Regions from separate parts of the Bacillus sp. SCT118 genome, predicted to be linked through region 4. Evidence: riboswitches for the same ligand, from Rfam matches in the RefSeq annotation. Region 4 holds a riboswitch; each other region holds the start of a gene.
The links. Region 4 has a riboswitch for thiamine pyrophosphate ahead of ylmB (N-formyl-4-amino-5-aminomethyl-2-methylpyrimidine deformylase). Riboswitches for the same ligand answer to the same signal wherever they lie in the genome.
Positions count from the first base shown of each region.

Region 1: it holds a riboswitch for thiamine pyrophosphate, as region 4 does, so the genes downstream of both, thiU (HMP/thiamine ABC transporter substrate-binding protein ThiU) here and ylmB (N-formyl-4-amino-5-aminomethyl-2-methylpyrimidine deformylase) in region 4, are expected to answer to the same signal.
Region 2: it holds a riboswitch for thiamine pyrophosphate, as region 4 does, so the genes downstream of both, thiT (energy-coupled thiamine transporter ThiT) here and ylmB (N-formyl-4-amino-5-aminomethyl-2-methylpyrimidine deformylase) in region 4, are expected to answer to the same signal.
Region 3: it holds a riboswitch for thiamine pyrophosphate, as region 4 does, so the genes downstream of both, thiC (phosphomethylpyrimidine synthase ThiC) here and ylmB (N-formyl-4-amino-5-aminomethyl-2-methylpyrimidine deformylase) in region 4, are expected to answer to the same signal.

Region 1 covers NZ_CP191225.1:2,671,251-2,676,146, reverse strand. Annotated here, with positions in the region: gene ACQVGT_RS13575 (ABC transporter ATP-binding protein) at 1-1,402, opposite strand, end outside; gene ACQVGT_RS13570 (ECF transporter S component) at 1,389-1,988, opposite strand; gene thiU (HMP/thiamine ABC transporter substrate-binding protein ThiU) at 1,990-2,592, opposite strand; TPP riboswitch at 2,688-2,800, opposite strand; gene ykoG (two-component system response regulator YkoG) at 2,902-3,588, shown strand; gene ykoH (two-component system sensor histidine kinase YkoH) at 3,592-4,896, shown strand, end outside.
Region 2 covers NZ_CP191225.1:1,071,453-1,076,348, forward strand. Annotated here, with positions in the region: gene ACQVGT_RS05350 (DinB family protein) at 1-58, opposite strand, end outside; gene ACQVGT_RS05355 (NfeD family membrane protein) at 226-750, shown strand; gene floT (flotillin lipid rafts scaffold protein FloT) at 771-2,300, shown strand; partial or broken gene ACQVGT_RS05365 (GNAT family N-acetyltransferase) at 2,318-2,839, shown strand; gene thiT (energy-coupled thiamine transporter ThiT) at 2,881-3,459, opposite strand; TPP riboswitch at 3,559-3,660, opposite strand; rRNA gene ACQVGT_RS05375 (16S ribosomal RNA) at 4,125-4,896, shown strand, end outside.
Region 3 covers NZ_CP191225.1:3,106,692-3,111,587, forward strand. Annotated here, with positions in the region: partial or broken gene ACQVGT_RS15930 (BBE domain-containing protein) at 178-366, shown strand; gene thiC (phosphomethylpyrimidine synthase ThiC) at 406-2,178, opposite strand; TPP riboswitch at 2,311-2,418, opposite strand; gene ACQVGT_RS15940 (Type 1 glutamine amidotransferase-like domain-containing protein) at 2,487-3,179, opposite strand; gene ACQVGT_RS15945 (spore coat protein) at 3,220-3,492, shown strand; gene ACQVGT_RS15950 (hypothetical protein) at 3,577-3,780, opposite strand; gene spo0M (sporulation control protein Spo0M) at 3,922-4,698, shown strand; tRNA gene ACQVGT_RS15960 (tRNA-Leu) at 4,745-4,826, opposite strand.
Region 4 covers NZ_CP191225.1:2,459,080-2,463,975, reverse strand. Annotated here, with positions in the region: gene sigG (RNA polymerase sporulation sigma factor SigG) at 1-556, shown strand, start outside; gene ACQVGT_RS12480 (ABC transporter ATP-binding protein) at 704-1,498, shown strand; TPP riboswitch at 1,511-1,612, shown strand; gene ylmB (N-formyl-4-amino-5-aminomethyl-2-methylpyrimidine deformylase) at 1,700-2,980, shown strand; gene ACQVGT_RS12470 (YlmC/YmxH family sporulation protein) at 3,063-3,308, shown strand; gene pgeF (peptidoglycan editing factor PgeF) at 3,471-4,307, shown strand; gene ACQVGT_RS12460 (YggS family pyridoxal phosphate-dependent enzyme) at 4,314-4,896, shown strand, end outside.

The DNA of each region.
Region 1 (4,896 bases), 210 kb from region 4:
GCTGAATCATTTCCATGCATTCAGCCGCCGTGCGGGCATCCTGGCCAAAGGTTGGTTCGTCTAATAATAGAACCTTTACGTCATGCATGAGCATAGTAGCAACGCTCAGTCGCCGTTTTTGCCCTTGGCTGATCGCAAACGGATGATGATCAGCCAAATGCGCAAGACCAAAACGCTGCAGCAGGTGTTGCGCTTTTTTCTCAGTTTCAGCATTTGCTTTCTGGCCGAACAGAAGCTCGTCATACACCGTATCGGTGACGAATTGATGCTCAGGGTTTTGAAAAACAAATCCCATCCGTTTACGCAATTCTTTTTCTTTATATTTCTGCAGCGGCTGGTCATTAAGAAGGATTTTGCCGCTTTGCGGTTTCATGAGACGGGCCAAAACTGATAGGAGCGTCGATTTTCCAGTTCCGTTCGGACCGACAAGCGCCGTTAAAGAACCTTCGCGCAACGAAAAGCTGATGTCTTTGAAAATCGCCTGCGGTCCTCTCGCGAACGAAAGGCTGCTGACTTCAAGCACACTCTCCCCAGAAGGGGCTTTCTTCTTTTTGGCATGCCCGGCAGGAATAGGCTCTTTGAACAGCATCTCTTTTGATAAAGTAAACGGCATACTCAGCTTTTCCTGCAGATGACAGACCTTTGGAATGGCGATGCCCAATTTCTTTAGTGTCTCCGCTTCATGCTGAAATAGATTTTTCGTCAGGCCATCCAGCGCCTTTTTGCCTGATTTGTCGAGCACGATCGTTCTCTCAATCCAAGGCGCCCATTCATCAAGCTGGTGCTCAATGACGAGGAGGCTGAAACCTTTTTCCCGCTGAAGATCTTTCATCAGATGAACGAACTCCCGCGCTGAGAAAGGGTCTAAAAGAGAGGTCGGCTCATCTAAAATAATAAGCTCAGGCTCCATCGCCAAAATACAGGCGAGAGCCACTTTCTGCTTTTGTCCTCCTGAAAGGGTTGAGATCGTTTTTTCTTTTAAATGGGTAATGCGTAATTTTTCTAATACGGCGTTGATTTTCTCTGTCATTTCTTCTTTTGGAATTTGCAGATTTTCCAGTCCGAACGCAATTTCGTCCTCCACCGTCAGCATACAGAACTGCTGATCAGGATCCTGAAAAACGACCCCGGCATGCTGAGCAATCGTTTCGGAGGTTTCAGCATCTGTGACCGGCTTTTGAAATAGAAAGACATGTCCGGACTGAATGCCGTCGCAAGCCTCCGGATATAGACCGTTTAAACAAAGGGCGAGCGAGCTTTTACCGCATCCGCTCGGTCCTAATAATAAAACACATTCTCCTTTTTGAAGCTCAAACGAAATGTCTTGAAAAACCGGTTTCTCGTCTTCTTCATAAGAGAAGCTGAGCTGCTCAACCGTCAGAAGCTCATCAAAGGCTTGCATGTTCTGACGCCCGCTTCCGTTTCTTTTTCAGTTCCTTTCCGAGTGCCATTCCGTTTAACACACCTGTAAAAGCGAGAGAGTCGCTGACAGCTTTTCCGAGAAGTCCCGCCAAAAGCGCGCCGGAAATGAGGCGGATCACAAGCATAATGAGCAGATAACCTGGTGAATAGGCTGCATAGCCAGAAACAAAGAGATCATAGATAAAGCTGGCTACTGAAGACCCCATACCGGCCAGCATAAGGACAGGGAGAGAGTATGCTTTCCAGCGTGTTGCAAGAAATACAGCCTCAGCCCCGAGCCCTTGAACAATGCCAATGACGATGACCATCGGGCCAGACGGATTTCCCAGCAGGCACTCAACGAGAGCAGCAATGATTTCAGAAACGAGCGCCGCACCCGGTTTTCGAATCATGTACGCGGCGATCACCGAAACGATAAACCAAATGCCGTAAATCGGTTCATAGGCGATTGGCCCAAACATACCTGCAAGCACGTTTCCGAAATGTGTAAATAATAAATAAACAACGGCAAATACGATACTGATAACGGACATGATGACAATTTCTTTTACTTTCCAGCTTTTCATGTTATCCCTGCTTTCTGTTTTTTCTTGATGGACTGTTAGCCGAAAGATTCACAGTCATGGTGATGTGGTTTGTTTGCTGCTCAGCCAAGCGGAAAACGGCTTCCAATGTGCTGAATACGTCATGCGCATCCCCGTCAAGCTCGCTCGCGTAATGGACACCCTGTACGAAAGTGCCTTGGGCTTTTGCAATGTCGACAGCCTTCATAATCAATCCCATATAATCCGGCTCGTTCATTGGATAAAGGGCAAATTGGCACGGCGCTTCCGCCTTCAAGCCTTGGACAGCATCTTCGTTGACACGCTTATCACCTTTGGAAAGATATGTATCCCCCTGTGTGTCACCCGGGCATCCAATGGAAAACGTGCCGTTCATGACGATGTGTTGTTCGCTGTTTGCTGCATGAAGGTAAATGGCTTTTGCAGCATCGAATACATGATCAATCGATCCGCGTAACACCGTGCTGATATGGTCGGTTTTCGTCCATACCTTGGATGTATCTGTTTTTTTCAGCGCAGACTTGATCACACTGATAAAATCATCCGTCATCGGATATAAAGAGAAGCGAAAACCGGCGATTCTGCTTGTACCGCAAATATGCTCCATTTCTCCGACCTCCTTTTTTTTGATAAAATAAAAAACTGCATATCCTAAGGGAATATGCAGTCATAGATCGATTAAGCGCACAAAAAAATACACCATTCGGTCAACCTGCACTTCCCCACGCTGGTATTATCCAGATCGGGTCATAAGGGATCAAAGCGCGTTTCTTCCGCGCTTTATCTCAGCCAAAACAGCACCCCTAGTGCTTTCCGTATACAATTTTTTATTTTGACATCATAATAGATGATAAGAATCATTTTGTAAACAACGAAATCATTTTTTTCATATAGGGACGGGAGAGGATGATCAAATTTGGAAAAAGGACACATATTAATTGTGGAAGATGAAGAAAAAATCGCCAGGGTTCTTCAGCTTGAATTGGAATATGAAGGATACAGTGTCACCATCAAACACAATGGCACAGAAGGTCTGGATGCGGCATTGGAAGGCGGGTATTCCTTGGTGCTTCTTGATGTCATGCTTCCGGGGCTTAGCGGACTGGAAGTGCTGCGCCGCTTGAGAAAAACGGATCCGCAGACACCGGTCATATTATTAACGGCGCGAGACAGTATTCCTGATAAGGTAACAGGTCTGGATATCGGTGCGAATGACTATGTCACCAAGCCGTTTGAAATCGAGGAATTGCTTGCGAGAATCAGGGCGGCGCTGCGACAAAATGGAACAAAAACGGAAGATATCGGCACCTTTCTTACATATGACGATTTGCGGGTGAACGAAAAAAACCGTGAAGTGAGACGCGGAGACAAAGAGGTGGAATTAACGCCGCGGGAATTTGATTTACTCGTCTATATGCTAAAGCATCCGCAGCAAGTGCTGACACGGGAGCAAATTCTAAGCTCGGTATGGGGATTTGATTATATCGGTGATACAAATGTCGTGGACGTCTACATAAGATACATCAGAAAAAAACTGGACTATCCTTACGAAAAACAGCTGATCCATACGATTCGCGGGGTCGGCTATGCCATTAAGGGGTAAACGATGAAGCTGAAGACCAAGATTCATCTATACACATCAATATCACTGTTGATTTTATTAATTTTGGTTCATACCGCAGTATATCTCATTTTTTCGTCTGCGCTGACATCAAAGGATGCGGCCCGGCTTGCTGATGAGACGGATAACATTGCCGAAGCGCTGCGTGCCGCTGAAACAGAAGGAGTGGCTTTGCAGGATATGCTGCAGGCCTATCTTCCGGCAAATGGCATGGTGCGTGTAGTGAATGGTGATCAAAAAGCCGTTATGACGATCACAAAAGAAAAAGCCTATAAAGATTTTCCTCTCTCTTTTCATAGCGGAGAAACGGCAGATGTGAGGAAACATGACGGCAAGCTGTTTGCCGAGGCTGCTGTTCCGGTGATTTGGACCGATGGACAAGTGGTGTCTCTTCAGCTGGTTGAAAGACTGGAGAACACAGAAGAGAGTCTGTTTCTGTTGAAAATCATCTTAATCGCTGCAAGTGCTGCTGTATGCATTGCTTCTTTTTTTGCCGGCAGCTTGCTAGCCCGCCGAATCATCAATCCGATCAGACGATTAATGATCACAATGAAAGACATACAGCGAGACAAAGAATTTAAAACGATTTCTTTAGAAGGACAGTCCAACGATGAATTGTATCAAATGGGGCTGACATTTAATGAAATGGCAATGATGCTGAAGGAGCACTATGATAAACAGCAGCAATTTGTTCAAGATGCTTCACACGAATTGAAAACCCCGCTCACTATTATAGAAAGCTACAGCAGCCTGATGAAGCGGTGGGGGGCAAAAAAGCCGGAGGTGCTTGAGGAGTCGATAGAAGCCATTCACTCAGAAGCGGTGCATATGAAAAAACTGACCAATCAGCTTTTGGCGCTGGCCAAAAGCCATCAAGGACTCGAGCTTGATCTGAAAACAATCGATCTGATTGAAGCGACGCGCGCGGTTATGCAAACGCTCCAGTCCGTTTATCAGCGTGACATATTGCTTGAAACAGATAAAGAGAGCCTGCTTGTAAAGGCTGATGAAGAACGCATCAAGCAGCTGTTGACCATTTTGCTTGATAATGCAATCAAGTATAGTGAAAAGCCTATTGAGATGTCAGCCGGAACGAGGAATGGACGGCCGTTTCTATCAGTGAGGGATGAAGGCATCGGAATACCTGATGAGCATATCCCGCATTTGTTCGAACGGTTCTACCGGGCAGATGAGGCACGAAACAGAAAAACAGGCGGAACGGGTTTAGGCCTTTCCATTGCCAAGCAAATCGCTGATGAGCATGGCATTGAGCTGTCTGTCAAAAGCAAG
Region 2 (4,896 bases), 1.4 Mb from region 4:
CAGAAAGTCCTTTCAATTCGTTCCACGTTTCTAATCTGGCTTCATTAAAGATACTCATCATATCTCCTCCTAAAATGACATTACCATATATATAAGCAATTATCATTTATAAAGCACTTCAAATGGGTTATTTGTCTTAAAATTTTGAAACTTTTCCCGTGGTGTCTCGTATAAATGGTAACGGCAGCCGTTCATCAATGCATTGATGAAGAAAGGATGAGGAAATTGGAGTTATTTGGAGTACCTATACAAACAATTTATCTTTATACGCTTATTATTGCGGGCAGCCTTACGCTGTTATTTCTGTTTTTCGGAGATGTATTTGCAGGGCTGCTGGAAGGCATTCCGTTTCTTAATCCGACATTAGTGCTCTCATTTTTCACATGTTTTTCAGCGGGCGGATATATAGGTGAACTCGTATTGCCTCTGTCAAGCTTGCTGATTGCGCTTTTATCTTGCATCCTTTCAATCATGCTGGTGGTATTGCTTCACATCTTTGTACTGGTACCATTATCATCTGCAGAAGAATCATTGGCATATAGAGAAGATGATCTCAGAGGAAGACTCGGTAAAGTGATTACAGCTGTTCCGGTTGACGGGTTTGGTGAAGTGGTCATAGAAGGGATAGGAGGCACCATTTCAAAGTCAGCGGTCAGTTTTGATAATCAGCAGATCAGTTACGGGACAACGGTGTTAGTCGTAGATATTAACAACGGAGTTCTTTCGGTTACTCCGCATGAACCCATTTAACATAAAAGGAGGAATTTGATATGACAATGCCGATTATAATGATCATCGGAGTTGTATTCTTTTTATTAATTGCACTAATAGCTGTGTTTATTACGAAGTATCGTACAGCAGGGCCTGATGAAGCGTTAATTGTAACAGGGAGCTATCTGGGGAATAAAAATGTTCATGTCGATGAAGGCGGCAACCGTATTAAAATCGTCCGCGGCGGAGGAACCTTTGTCCTTCCCGTCTTCCAGCAGGCAGAGCCGCTAAGCTTATTATCAAGCAAACTCGATGTTTCGACACCTGAAGTCTATACAGAACAAGGAGTGCCAGTAATGGCCGATGGAACTGCGATTATTAAAATCGGCGGTTCTATAGGAGAAATCGCTACAGCGGCCGAACAATTTTTAGGGAAATCAAAAGACGACCGTGAGCAGGAAGCGCGGGAGGTTTTAGAAGGCCACCTTCGTTCCATTCTCGGCTCAATGACAGTAGAAGAAATCTATAAAAACAGAGAAAAATTCTCTCAAGAGGTGCAGCGTGTCGCTTCACAGGATCTCGCGAAAATGGGGCTTGTAATCGTCTCGTTTACCATTAAAGATGTTCGTGATAAAAACGGTTATCTTGAATCATTAGGGAAACCGAGAATTGCCCAAGTAAAACGCGATGCTGATATCGCAACAGCAGAGGCTGATAAAGAAACCCGAATTAAGCGGGCAGAAGCCGATAAAGACGCAAAAAAATCAGAACTTGAACGGGCGACGGAAATCGCTGAAGCTGAAAAACTCAATCAGCTCAAAATGGCTGAATTCCGCAGAGAACAAGATACGGCAAAAGCGAATGCCGACCAGGCATATGATTTAGAGACTGCCAGAGCGCGCCAGCAAGTCACAGAGCAGGAAATGCAGGTTAAAATTATCGAACGCCAAAAACAAATAGAACTAGAAGAAAAAGAAATTCTTCGCCGTGAACGTCAATACGACTCAGAGGTAAAGAAAAAAGCCGATGCAGACCGTTATTCTGTTGAGCAGTCCGCAGCAGCTGAGAAAGCCAAACAGCTCGCGGAAGCCGATGCCAAGAAGTACAGTATTGAAGCAATGGCAAAGGCTGAGGCGGAAAAAGTAAGAATTGACGGGCTAGCAAAAGCAGAAGCGGAAAAAGCGAAAGGAGAGACAGAGGCAGAGGTTATCCGCCTGAAAGGTCTTGCAGAAGCGGAAGCAAAAGAGAAAATTGCGGCTGCCTTTGAACAGTACGGGCAGGCGGCGATTTTCGATATGATTGTCAAAATGCTTCCGGAATACGCGAAACAAGCAGCGGCACCTCTTTCAAATATTGATAAAATCACCGTTGTCGATACAGGAGGAAGCGGTGAATCAAGCGGAGCAAACAAAGTAACCAGCTATGCGACGAACTTAATGTCAAGTCTGCAAGAAAGTTTAAAAGCATCCTCGGGAATTGATGTAAAAGAAATGCTTGAGAACTTTTCAGGAAAAGGAAACGTAAAACAAAGCATTAATGAATTAACCAATGAAATCAAAGAAGCCAAAACGATCCAAAAATCAGAGTAAGGAAAGGGCAGAACCGTATGGTAACTGTACGTGAAGCGAAGTTAGAGGATATAAAGGACATTGCAAAAGTGCATGTAGACAGCTGGAGGACAACATACCACGAAATTATCCCGATTGATTATTTAAACAGCCTGAACTATAAGGAATTTGAAGACAAATGGAAAAGTCGCTCGTTAAAGGGAGTATTTGTTGCTCAGGACGAAAAGGGTTCAGTATTCGGCTTTGCTTCATTTGGACCTATTCGCTCTGAACAAGAAGTCTATGACGGCGAGTTATACGCTATTTATCTTCTGGAAGAGCGCCAGCGATAAGGTGCAGGCAGGGCGCTCTTAGCAAAAGGAGCGGAGTTTTTGCTTCAACATGGTTTTTCAAGTATGTTTGTTTGGGTTATTGAGCAGAATCCCTCGATTATATTTTATCAGGCCTATTCTCCTGAAAGAGTAGCGGAGGACAACTTTGAAATTGACAGAGTAAGGCTGAAAGAAGTAGGTCTTGGCTGGCCGTATCTTTCAGCTTTAAAAACACTTCTTAACAGATAACGAACAATCCCCCAGCGGAATTCGCTGGGGGATTGTTATTTTTACGCTTTGTCACTTTTAAGCAAACGGGGTGCTGTCATAAATAATAAACATAGGACAATTGCACAAATAATGAATGAAGGAACCATGTAAGTCGCATTATAAGTTAAAGAATAAAGCCATACCGGTGTTCCTTTTGGAGCAAAGCTGCCGAAAAACACAGCTCCTGAAATGACATGCGCGGCATAGCGCAGCAAACTGCCGATAAAAACTGCGCTGACCACTGAAACAATCAATTTCCCTTTTGTTTTTGATACAGCGGCTTTACGGACAGAAGAAGCGAAACAGCCGCTTATGCCGATTGCTGCGAAAGCGACAATGTAATCTAACAATAGCTGTACAGGATGTTGAGCAAACAAGTTTCCGATTGCTATTTGTACTAGACCTGTCAACAAACCTGTAGTAAGACCTGCTTTGACACCCCAGCGAAACGAAATTAAAAAGATCGGAATCATCATGATGGAGACCGAGCCTCCTTGAGGCATGCTAAGAAACATTCCTGAGACAATGTCTAAAATAACGGCTGCCGCTGTCATAATGGCAATTTCAATAAGGCGAACCAGTTGCTTAGATTGATTCATATCTATCTCCTTCCATTGACAGACAACCAAAAGGACAACAAAAAAGCAGCACGCGGAAGGATGAGAAAAGTTCCACGCACTGCTTTACGATCTGCAATTCATTTGACTTTGCCACATCCCTACGCCAGCGTTAACTAACAGGTTCAAAGGGTCAGAACGAAACCGCTCACTCTCAGCTTTAATGCTCCCCTTGTGGTCATCAGTATTTAGTTCGTTTCTACTATACAAGAAAACGAAAAAAACAACAAGATCACATGACTGATGTATATGTTCTTTTAAGAAAGTTATATGATACACACGCTTTAGAAATCATGGCGAGGATTATAGTTTATTTGTTTTATAGATTTTTTAAAAAAACTATTGCAATAAATAAATACAGGTGTTATATTATTAAACGTCGCTGATGCACAGCGGACACAAACTAGATGCTTCAAAACAACTTGAAAAAAGTTGTTGACAAAAAAGAAGCTGAATGTTATATTGGTAAAGATGCTTCATTGAGAAGTGACGAAATGATCTTTGAAAACTAAACAAGACAAAACGTACCTGTTAATTCATTTTTATAAATCGCACAGCGATGTGCGTAGTCAGTCAAACTAGGGCCTGCACGACGCAGGTCACACAGGTGTCACCGCAGGATGCGGTGAACTTAACCTGTGATCCATTTATCGGAGAGTTTGATCCTGGCTCAGGACGAACGCTGGCGGCGTGCCTAATACATGCAAGTCGAGCGGACAGATGGGAGCTTGCTCCCTGATGTTAGCGGCGGACGGGTGAGTAACACGTGGGTAACCTGCCTGTAAGACTGGGATAACTCCGGGAAACCGGGGCTAATACCGGATGGTTGTTTGAACCGCATGGTTCAAACATAAAAGGTGGCTTCGGCTACCACTTACAGATGGACCCGCGGCGCATTAGCTAGTTGGTGAGGTAACGGCTCACCAAGGCGACGATGCGTAGCCGACCTGAGAGGGTGATCGGCCACACTGGGACTGAGACACGGCCCAGACTCCTACGGGAGGCAGCAGTAGGGAATCTTCCGCAATGGACGAAAGTCTGACGGAGCAACGCCGCGTGAGTGATGAAGGTTTTCGGATCGTAAAGCTCTGTTGTTAGGGAAGAACAAGTACCGTTCGAATAGGGCGGCACCTTGACGGTACCTAACCAGAAAGCCACGGCTAACTACGTGCCAGCAGCCGCGGTAATACGTAGGTGGCAAGCGTTGTCCGGAATTATTGGGCGTAAAGGGCTCGCAGGCGGTTTCTTAAGTCTGATGTGAAAGCCCCCGGCTCAACCGGGGAGGGTCATTGGAAACTGGGGAACTTGAGTGCAGAAGAGGAGAGTGGAATTCCACGTGTAGCGGTGAAATGCGTAGAGATGTGGAGGAACACCAGTGGCGAAGGCGACTCTCTGGTCTGTAACTGACGCTGAGGAGCG
Region 3 (4,896 bases), 650 kb from region 4:
TACCGACCTGTCAACTATTTTTTGAGAGTGTTGACACTGTATCAGATTGCATCTCCGCTTTTTCCTTATACACTCTTTTCCCCTAACGCATAAGCTAGAGAAACTAGAATACGAGAGAAAGAGAGGTGGGAGTGTGGAAAAGACAAAATTGACCGGACGTATCGTAACACGGGATGATCCGGACTATCGAGAGAAACGATGGGAGACTACGTAAATTGGCCAGATATCGAAATCAGAAACTGGCCAAGAACATATTACGGCGAAAACGTTGAACGACTCCGCCGTGTCAAAACGAAATATGATACAGAAAATGTTTTCCGCTTTGAACAGAGTATTCCGCCGCTTCGACGCTCTCTGTTTTTCTAAAAAAAAATCAAGATGGAGCATTCTCCATCTTCATCTTTTTTATTGATATAAATTGCTTCCCGTATCGACAAACTCTTTTGCTTTTTCTTTTAATCCTTTATTTATGGCTTCTGCTTCACTGAGATCGTTTTTCTTCGCATAATCCCGAATATCCTGTGAAATTCTCATGCTGCAAAATTTCGGACCGCACATGGAACAAAAGTGAGCGGTTTTTGCTCCTTCAGCAGGCAAGGTTTCATCATGGTATTCAAGCGCTCTCTCCGGATCAAGAGATAGATTAAACTGATCCCGCCAACGGAATTCAAAACGGGCTTTCGATAACGCATCATCCCGGATTTGCGCCCCAGGATGCCCTTTTGCAAGGTCTGCAGCGTGCGCAGCAATCTTATATGTAATGACTCCTTCACGAACATCATCACGGTTTGGCAGCCCTAAATGCTCCTTCGGCGTTACATAACAAAGCATTGCTGTCCCGTACCAACCGATCATCGCCGCTCCGATCGCTGAAGTAATATGGTCATATCCCGGGGCAATATCCGTTGTCAGCGGCCCCAATGTGTAAAAAGGCGCTTCTTTACAAATGTCCATTTGTTTATCGACGTTCTCTTTGATTTTATGCATCGGAACATGTCCAGGCCCCTCAATCATCACCTGAACATCATGCTTCCAGGCAATTTGCGTCAGCTCTCCAAGCGTCTCTAATTCAGCAAACTGCGCTTCGTCATTGGCATCAGCAATTGATCCGGGACGCAAACCATCCCCAAGAGAGAAAGCAATATCATACGTTTTCATAATCTCACATATTTCTTCAAAATGTGTGTATAAAAAGCTTTCTTGATGATGAGCCAGACACCACTGCGCCATAATCGCTCCCCCGCGTGACACAATACCAGTTGTCCGTTTGGCAGTCAGCGGTACATACCTAAGCAAAACACCCGCGTGAATCGTAAAATAATCCACTCCCTGCTCTGCCTGCTCGATTAGCGTATCACGATAAATCTCCCACGTTAAATCCTCCGCTACGCCGTTTACTTTTTCAAGCGCCTGATAAATCGGAACAGTTCCCACAGGCACGGGGCAATTGCGGATAATCCATTCACGCGTCGTATGAATATCTTTTCCGGTAGAGAGATCCATCATTGTATCTGCTCCCCAGCGGATGGCCCACGTCATTTTTTCCACTTCTTCTTCAATGGATGACGTAACCGCTGAATTCCCGATATTTGCATTAATCTTCACATGAAAATTCCGGCCGATAATCATTGGCTCACTTTCAGGGTGATTAATGTTTGAAGGAATAATCGCCCGGCCGCTGGCTACCTCGTCTCTGACGAATTCAGGAGACACATGCTCACGAATGGCGATAAATTCCATCTCAGGTGTAATGATCCCCTTTTTTGCATAGTGCATTTGAGTAACATTTTGACCTGCCTTCGCCCTCAGCGGTTTCCGCTTTAATCCTGGGTAGCTTACGTTTGGATTTGCTTTTTTATAACCGTTATCTTCTGGTTTTATAGCCCGACCTTCATACTCTTCCACGTCACCGCGCTCTGTGATCCATTTTTGGCGGAGCGGCTTTAATCCTTCTTGAATATTAATGGTTACTCCAGGGTCCGTATACGGTCCGCTTGTATCATAGACACGCACAGGCGCGTTTTCCTCTTCGCCGAACGATCCCGTCGTCGGACTCAATAGGATCTCCCTCATCGGCACTTGGATGTCCGAAGAAGAACCCTCCACGTATACCTTCTTGCTACCTGAAAAACTTGACATAATGGAAATGTTGGCTTGCTGCACTGAATTGTTTTGCATTACTTTTCCTTCCCCTCTCTACGTTTGAAAGGACAAAATCAAGCCCATAACCAGCACAAAAAACCGGATTCATATAAATGAACCCGGTTACAGTCAGAAAGAAACATATTATTGCCCAGCACGACAATAACAAAAACTATTCCTCTACTTCCCCACGCTGGTACGAACCAGATCAGGTCCAAAGGGTTAAGAAGCTTACCTTCCCTCTCAGCCCGAAAGCGGGCACCCCCAGTAACTATTGATTTCGCCCTCATCTTAACATAAAACCAATCTGAAAAAAAGAGGAATATAGAAAATATTCAGCTAATTCATCCCAAATATTTGACCGGCAACGGGATTTCAGATACTTCATGTTCCCCCATTATCACCCGATATGCCTTTGCACCCGCTCTTGAACTCACGGTTTGAAACAGCTGATCATTTATGAAATGGAGAGCAGCCCCATCATCCGCTGCATAGCCACTGCATAAGAACTTGTTAGATATCAACTGGTGGTATGCCGGTCTCCGATCCTTTTCCCCGTCATAATGGGGACAAAAGCTCCCTTGCAAAAAACCTAAACTTTTCAAACCTGTCAGCGGTCCGGCTGAATCTGTCACCCCTTCTTCAAACCAGCAGATCGCACCGGCACTTAATCCAGCTAGGACCACACCGTTCTTCCATGCTTCCCTGAGAATATGGTCCAGCCCCCACTCTTTCCATAACACAAGTAAATTCCGCGTATTTCCCCCGCCAACATAAATCACGTCCATTTCCATAACAAAAGAAGCTAAATCTGTTGATGGCGGCTTAAACAAAGATAAATGAGACGGCACACAATCCAGTGTTTGAAATGCATGATAAAACCGCTGAATATAGTTTTGGGAATCTCCGCTCGCCGTCGGCAAAAAACAAATACGAGGCTGCTCTCGTTTTGATTGATTGAGGATATATTGATCGAGGGACAAATTATCCGGCTCCATCGAAAAACCCCCGCCCCCCATCGCAATAATCTGCTTCATCATCACACCCCCCAACAAATTTGTTGCTTATTATAGCATTTTGTATAGAAGCAAGAAACAAAGCCAAATACTTTCTTATCAGGAGCTGCTAAAAAAACAAAGGAGGTGGTTTCCCATTGAACAAAGTCTTTGCCCCAAAGATATTCTTGATTTGTTAACAACAATAAAAACCAGCATTAACAAATACACTGTCGCAATAACAGAAGCCGAAAATCCCCACATCAGAAGAGCGTTGCATGATCAATTAGATACAGCCATTCATCTCCAAGATGAACTGTCAGATTTTCTGTTAGAAAAGGGGTGGCTCGGGTGAGCAATTTCAAATCGATTCGCTTTTATCTTACAGCAAAGACCACCAAAAGAGACGGGATCTCAAAGATGAGATGCCGTCTCTTTTTTATTGCTCCACTCTTCTTAAAGCCTCGTTTACCGTTTCTTTTATAAACGCGTCTTCACCGCTTAATCGGTCTAAACTGAGATCGCCGTTTCTCAGCCTTTCGGAAATATTGTTTATATCTTCCTCTACTGTGATTTGCAGCTCACCAGCCAAAAACATTCTGTGTAATTCATCTGCAACCAAACTTTCTTTATTCACTTCCATCCACTCCTTTATTTTCAATATTATTCTTAGTCTGTCCCTAGGCCGAGACGAATAATAGGAAAAAAGTATGAATTAAACGAATCTTTTTTCCTCCTTCTTACGTATATCTGTTGAGAAAAAAGAAAAAGGGGAAGATCTAACATGTCATTTTTTAAAAAGCTTGCGGCAAGTGCCGGAATTGGAGCTGCAAAAGTAGATACAATTTTAGAAAAAGACGCATATTTTCCAGGAGAAGAAGTACGGGGAACGGTACATGTCAAAGGCGGAAAAATCGCTCAGGACATCCGTTATATCGATTTACAGCTTAGCACACGGTATGTCATTGTAAAAGACGATGAAGAGCACCGGAAATACGCTACAATTCATTCTTTCCGGGTCACTGGTTCATTTACCATTCAGCCTGGTGAAGAGCATCAATTTCCGTTCACATTCACTCTGCCTCTAGATACGCCGATCACTGTAGGGAAAGTAGAGGTTGCCGTGGTGACAGACCTTGACATTCAAGGCGGTATCGATAAATCCGATCATGACCGCATTTTCGTTGAAGCGCACCCTTGGATTGAAAATGTGCTTGAAGCAATCGAAAACCTGGGCTTCCGTCTTAACGAAGCAGACTGCGAACAAGCGCCCTACTTCCAGCGTCGTCTTCCGTTCGTTCAAGAATTCGAATTCGTTCCGACTTCCGGATATTATCGTCAGATGCTTGATGAATTAGAGCTCATTTTCCTTTTAGACGAAGACGGTTTGGAAATCATTTTCGAAGTCGACCGCAGAGCTAGAGGACTCCGAGGGTGGCTGGAAGAGATGTATAATGACGGAGAACAGCTTGTACGCGTCCGTTTCAGCCAATCAGAGCTTGAAGATACAGAAGAGCTAGAAGAGGTGCTAGAAGAGATCCTAGACCAATACGCTGAGTAAATAAAAAATAAAAACCCGTTTCTGTTAAGAAACGGGTTTTTCAGTATACCGGTGGTCGGGGTCGAACCGACACTCCAGAAGGAACACGATTTTGAGTCGTGCGCGTCTGCCAATTCCGCCACACCGGCAAGTTTTACGTCGTATCTAACCGACGAATATAAATATATCATGGATCTCATAAAGTGTCAACGTATTTCA
Region 4 (4,896 bases):
AATGAAATCCATTGATAATTTTGACCTAAGCCACAATGTTAAGTTTTCAACATACGCTGTACCTATGATTATCGGAGAGATCCGCAGGTATTTACGCGATAATAACCCGATCCGTGTATCAAGATCACTCCGGGACATCGCTTACAAGGCGCTTCAGGTAAGAGAGCGGTTAATCAGTGAGACAAGCAAGGAGCCGACTGCAGAAGACATCGCAAAAGTTCTTGAAGTACCGCATGAGGAAATTGTATTTGCGCTTGATGCCATCCAGGATCCGGTTTCTCTATTTGAACCGATCTATAACGACGGGGGAGACCCGATCTATGTGATGGACCAAATCAGTGATGAGCGCAATACAGATTCACAATGGATTGAAGAGCTGGCTTTAAAAGAGGGCATGAGAAGGCTGAACGATAGGGAAAAAATGATTTTGAGAAAGCGGTTCTTCCAAGGGAAAACCCAAATGGAAGTCGCCGAGGAAATCGGAATTTCTCAAGCGCAGGTGTCCAGACTTGAAAAAGCGGCTATCAAACAAATGAATAAAAATATTCATCAATAATGAAAAGCCTTTAAAACGATGTTGTTTTAAAGGCTTTTCTATTGATTACGGATGGTTTACGTTTTGGAAAAAGTAAGGTATCCTAGTTCGTACAAAGTTTTATGAAAATTAAAACAATTATAAAAGGCCATAAAGAGGAGGACCACGATGATTTTGCAGCTTGACAATGTCTCACTAAAACGGAATGGGAAATGGATACTGAGAGATATTCATTGGAAGGTGGAAGAAAAGGAAAATTGGGTGCTTTACGGCCTAAATGGCGCCGGGAAGACAGCGCTGTTAAATATGCTTTGCTCATATTATTTTCCAACATCAGGCGAGATGCAGGTGCTTGGTCATGAATTTGGCAAAACAGAGCTTGGGGAAAAGCTCAGACGTAAAATTGGCCTCGTCTCAGCAGCTCTTCGGCAAAAATTGTATCCGGCAGATTCAGCCTTTGAAATTGCTTTGAGCGGAGCTTACGCTTCGATTGGGTTATATGAAACGCCAAGTAAGGAAACCAGGGAAAAAGCGATTGGTTTGTTAGAGGACTTGGGAGCAATTGAATATGCCGATCGCCGCTATGAAACCCTTTCTCAAGGGGAAAAACAAAGAGCGTTGATTGCTAGAGCACTAATGGCCGATCCGGAGTTGCTGATACTGGATGAACCAGTCACAGGGCTGGATTTTATTGCCCGGGAAAAGTTGTTAGATACGATTACATACATTGCAAACAAAGAAAATGCACCATCTATCCTTTATGTGACTCATCATGCTGAAGAAATTTTGCCTGTCTTTGATAAAGCCCTTTTATTAAAACAGGGAGAGGTCTTTGGATCCGGAGAAATAAAGGAAATGCTTACTGATCAAGTACTTTCCGCTTTTTTTGATACGCCAATCCATGTATTATGGAATCAGGATCGGCCGTTTTTAACAAGAGCTGAGCCGATAACGAATGCCTGACAAACATATATAGATTCATCCTAGGGGTGCTTTGCGAAGCTGAGAGAGACTTTGTCTCAACCCTTTTGACCTGATCTGGATCATGCCAGCGGAGGGAAGCGGTGAAAAGCGGAGTACATCGGACTCCGTTTGTTTTTATTAAGCCGTTTCATCACATTTGAAACGGCTTTTTTGATTTTAAAGAATAGGAGCGGATTTACATTGGATCAACAAATAGACTCTTTGCAAAAAAAAGTGGAAGAACAAAAGGAGGAGCTTATTCAGCTTGCTAAAACACTGATTTCTTATCAAACACCCGCTCCGCCTGCAAGAAATACAGAGGGCATTCAGTCATGGATTGCGGGTTTTTTAAATGAATTGGGATTCTCGATCGACAAATGGGATGTGTACCCTGGAGAGCCCAATGTTGTAGGGAAGCTAAAGGGAACAGATTCAGCAGATTATTATAGCCTGATTATCAATGGTCATGTAGATGTGGCAGAGGTAAAAGAGGATGAAGAATGGGAGCACAATCCGTTTCATCCAATTGAAAAAAACGGTCTCTTAATCGGGCGAGGCGCTTCCGATATGAAGGGCGGAATGGCTTGTGTGCTGTTTGCTGTCAAATTAATTCGTGAAGCCGGCATTGAGCTTCCCGGTGATCTGATTCTGCAATCGGTTATTGGGGAGGAAGTTGGAGAAGCCGGCACACTTGAATGCTGCAAGAGGGGCTACCACGCTGATTTTGCAATTGTCGCGGATACGAGCGATATGCATATTCAAGGCCAAGGTGGTGTCATTACAGGCTGGATCGAAATCAAAAGCAGTCAAACATTTCATGATGGAACGAGACGGAATATGATTCACGCAGGCGGAGGAACATTCGGAGCAAGCGCAATTGAAAAAATGGCAAAAATCATTGCGGGGCTCGGTGAACTTGAGCGCCACTGGTCCATTATGAAAAGTTATCCCGGTTTTAAACCAGGCACAAATACGATTAACCCGGCAGTTATAGAAGGCGGCAGACATGCGGCTTTTATAGCGGACGAATGCCGGCTGTGGATCACAGTCCATTTTTATCCGAATGAAACCCATGACCAAGTGGCAGCGGAAATAGAAGATTACGTCAATCGGCTGAGTGACAGTGATATTTGGCTTAGGGAAAACCGCCCTGTATTCAAGTGGGGAGGCTCATCCATGATAGAAGACAGAGGAGAAATTTTTCCGGCATTGGAAGTTGACCCTGGCCACCCAGGCGTCTTAGCGTTAACTGCCTCTCATGAGAAAGTGAAACGGGAGTGTCCAATTATTGACGTTTCTCAATCAGTTACAGATGGCGGGTGGCTGTATGATGCCGGTATTCCATGCGTAATATACGGTCCTGGAGATCTGCACAATGCACACTCCGTGAACGAGAAGGTATCGATTGAGCAGCTAGTAGAGTATACAAAAATTATACTCGATTTTATCATCAGCTGGTGCAGCCGGAAAAAAGAACAATGACATGAAAATTTCTTCTTGCTGACAAGGTTCAGCCTGCCCGTTCATATACTTGAACAAAAGGACGGAAAAAGGACGTGATGGAATGATCAGCATTTCAGAATTTCAGGTAAAGGATGTCGTCAATGTCTCAAACGGAAAAAAGCTGGGGAGTATTGGGGATATTGATATCAATGTGACTACTGGAAAAATTCAGGCGATCATACTCGGAGGAAATGGGAAAGTTCTCGGATTTTTTGGAAAAGAAGAGGAATTGGTCATTCCATGGCGAAATATAGTAAAAATCGGGGAAGATGTAATCTTAGTCCGATTAAGTGAACCACATGCATAAACCTGCTTGTCTGCCGCAGATTGGCAAATGCCGGAAGTCTCGATTCTTCCGGCACATTTCATTTAGAAATATGCAAATCGGCGCTCAACGAATGCAGTAAGATGTGGTAAAATAAGTGGGAAATTCCGCTTTTTTAAATGTTTGTCGAAAGGTTGGATCATCATGAATACATATCACCCATTCAGTCTTACCACACCCTCGACACTCATGATACAAGACTGGGCTCAAACGAATCAAAACAACAAAGAGGTCATTGCCGGATTTACGACAAAAAACGGCGGTGTCAGCCAAAAGCCTTTTGAATCGTTAAATACAGGATTGCACGTTCATGACAAAGATGCAGATGTAGTTAAAAATCGTGAATATATTGCCGATATGTTTAATACTGATTTGCAGTCTTGGGTATTCGCTGATCAGACACATGATAATCGCGTTCAGAAAGTGACGCAGAGGGATAGGGGAAAAGGCGCCCGTGAGTATCACACGGCTCTAAAAGCAACGGACGGGCTCTATACAAATGAAAAAAATGTATTTTTAGCATTATGCTTTGCTGATTGTGTGCCTCTTTTCTTTTATGATCCGGTTAAGTCGCTTGTCGGAGTCGCCCATGCCGGGTGGAAAGGCACCGTCAAACAGATTGGCAGAGAAATGGTGAAGCAATGGACTGAGAAGGAAGGTTCAAATCCCTCAGATATTTACGCTGTTATTGGCCCGTCTATCAGCGGTGCATGCTATACGGTAGACGACCGCGTCATGGATGCTGTCCGCGCATTGCCGGTTTCAGCAGACCTTGCCGTTAATCAGACGGCAAAGGCACAATATCAGCTTGATCTGAAAGAGCTGAACCGTCTTATACTGATGGACAGCGGTTTGGCAAGTGAACAAATTTCTGTCAGCGGTTTATGCACGGAAAGCGAGCCGTCTCTTTTCTATTCTCACCGCCGCGATCAGGGGAAAACTGGACGGATGATGTCCTTTATCGGAATGAAGGAGGCATAAAAGATCTTGCGTGTTGTTGATAATTTACGACATATAAACGAACGAATAAACGAAGCATGTAACAGATCGGGCCGCAGCTCCGATGAAGTTACGGTTATTGCAGTCACTAAATATGTATCACCTGAAAGAGCACAGGAGGCAGTAGATGCTGGCATCACCTGCCTCGGAGAGAATCGGGATGCGGAACTGCTCCGCAAACAGGAATTGATGAAAGGGAATCCGGAATGGCATTTTATCGGCAGTTTGCAATCAAGAAAAGCAAAATCTGTCGTCAATGCGGTTTCCTATATCCATTCCCTAGACCGGCTCTCATTAGCGAAAGAAATTGAAAAACGGGCTGAAGGTACTGTACGATGCTTTGTGCAGGTCAATACCTCTCTTGAGCCTTCTAAACACGGCATGAAAAAAGAAGAAGTCATTCCATTCATACAGGAGCTTTCCGGTTTCGAACATATCCTTGTTGCCGGGCTGATGACAATGGCTCCGCTGACTGATGATCAAGATCAGATCAGAAGCTGTTTCAGGTCGCTGAGAGAACTCCGTGACCAGGTTCAGAAGCTGAACCAGCCGAACGCTCCGTGTACTGAAC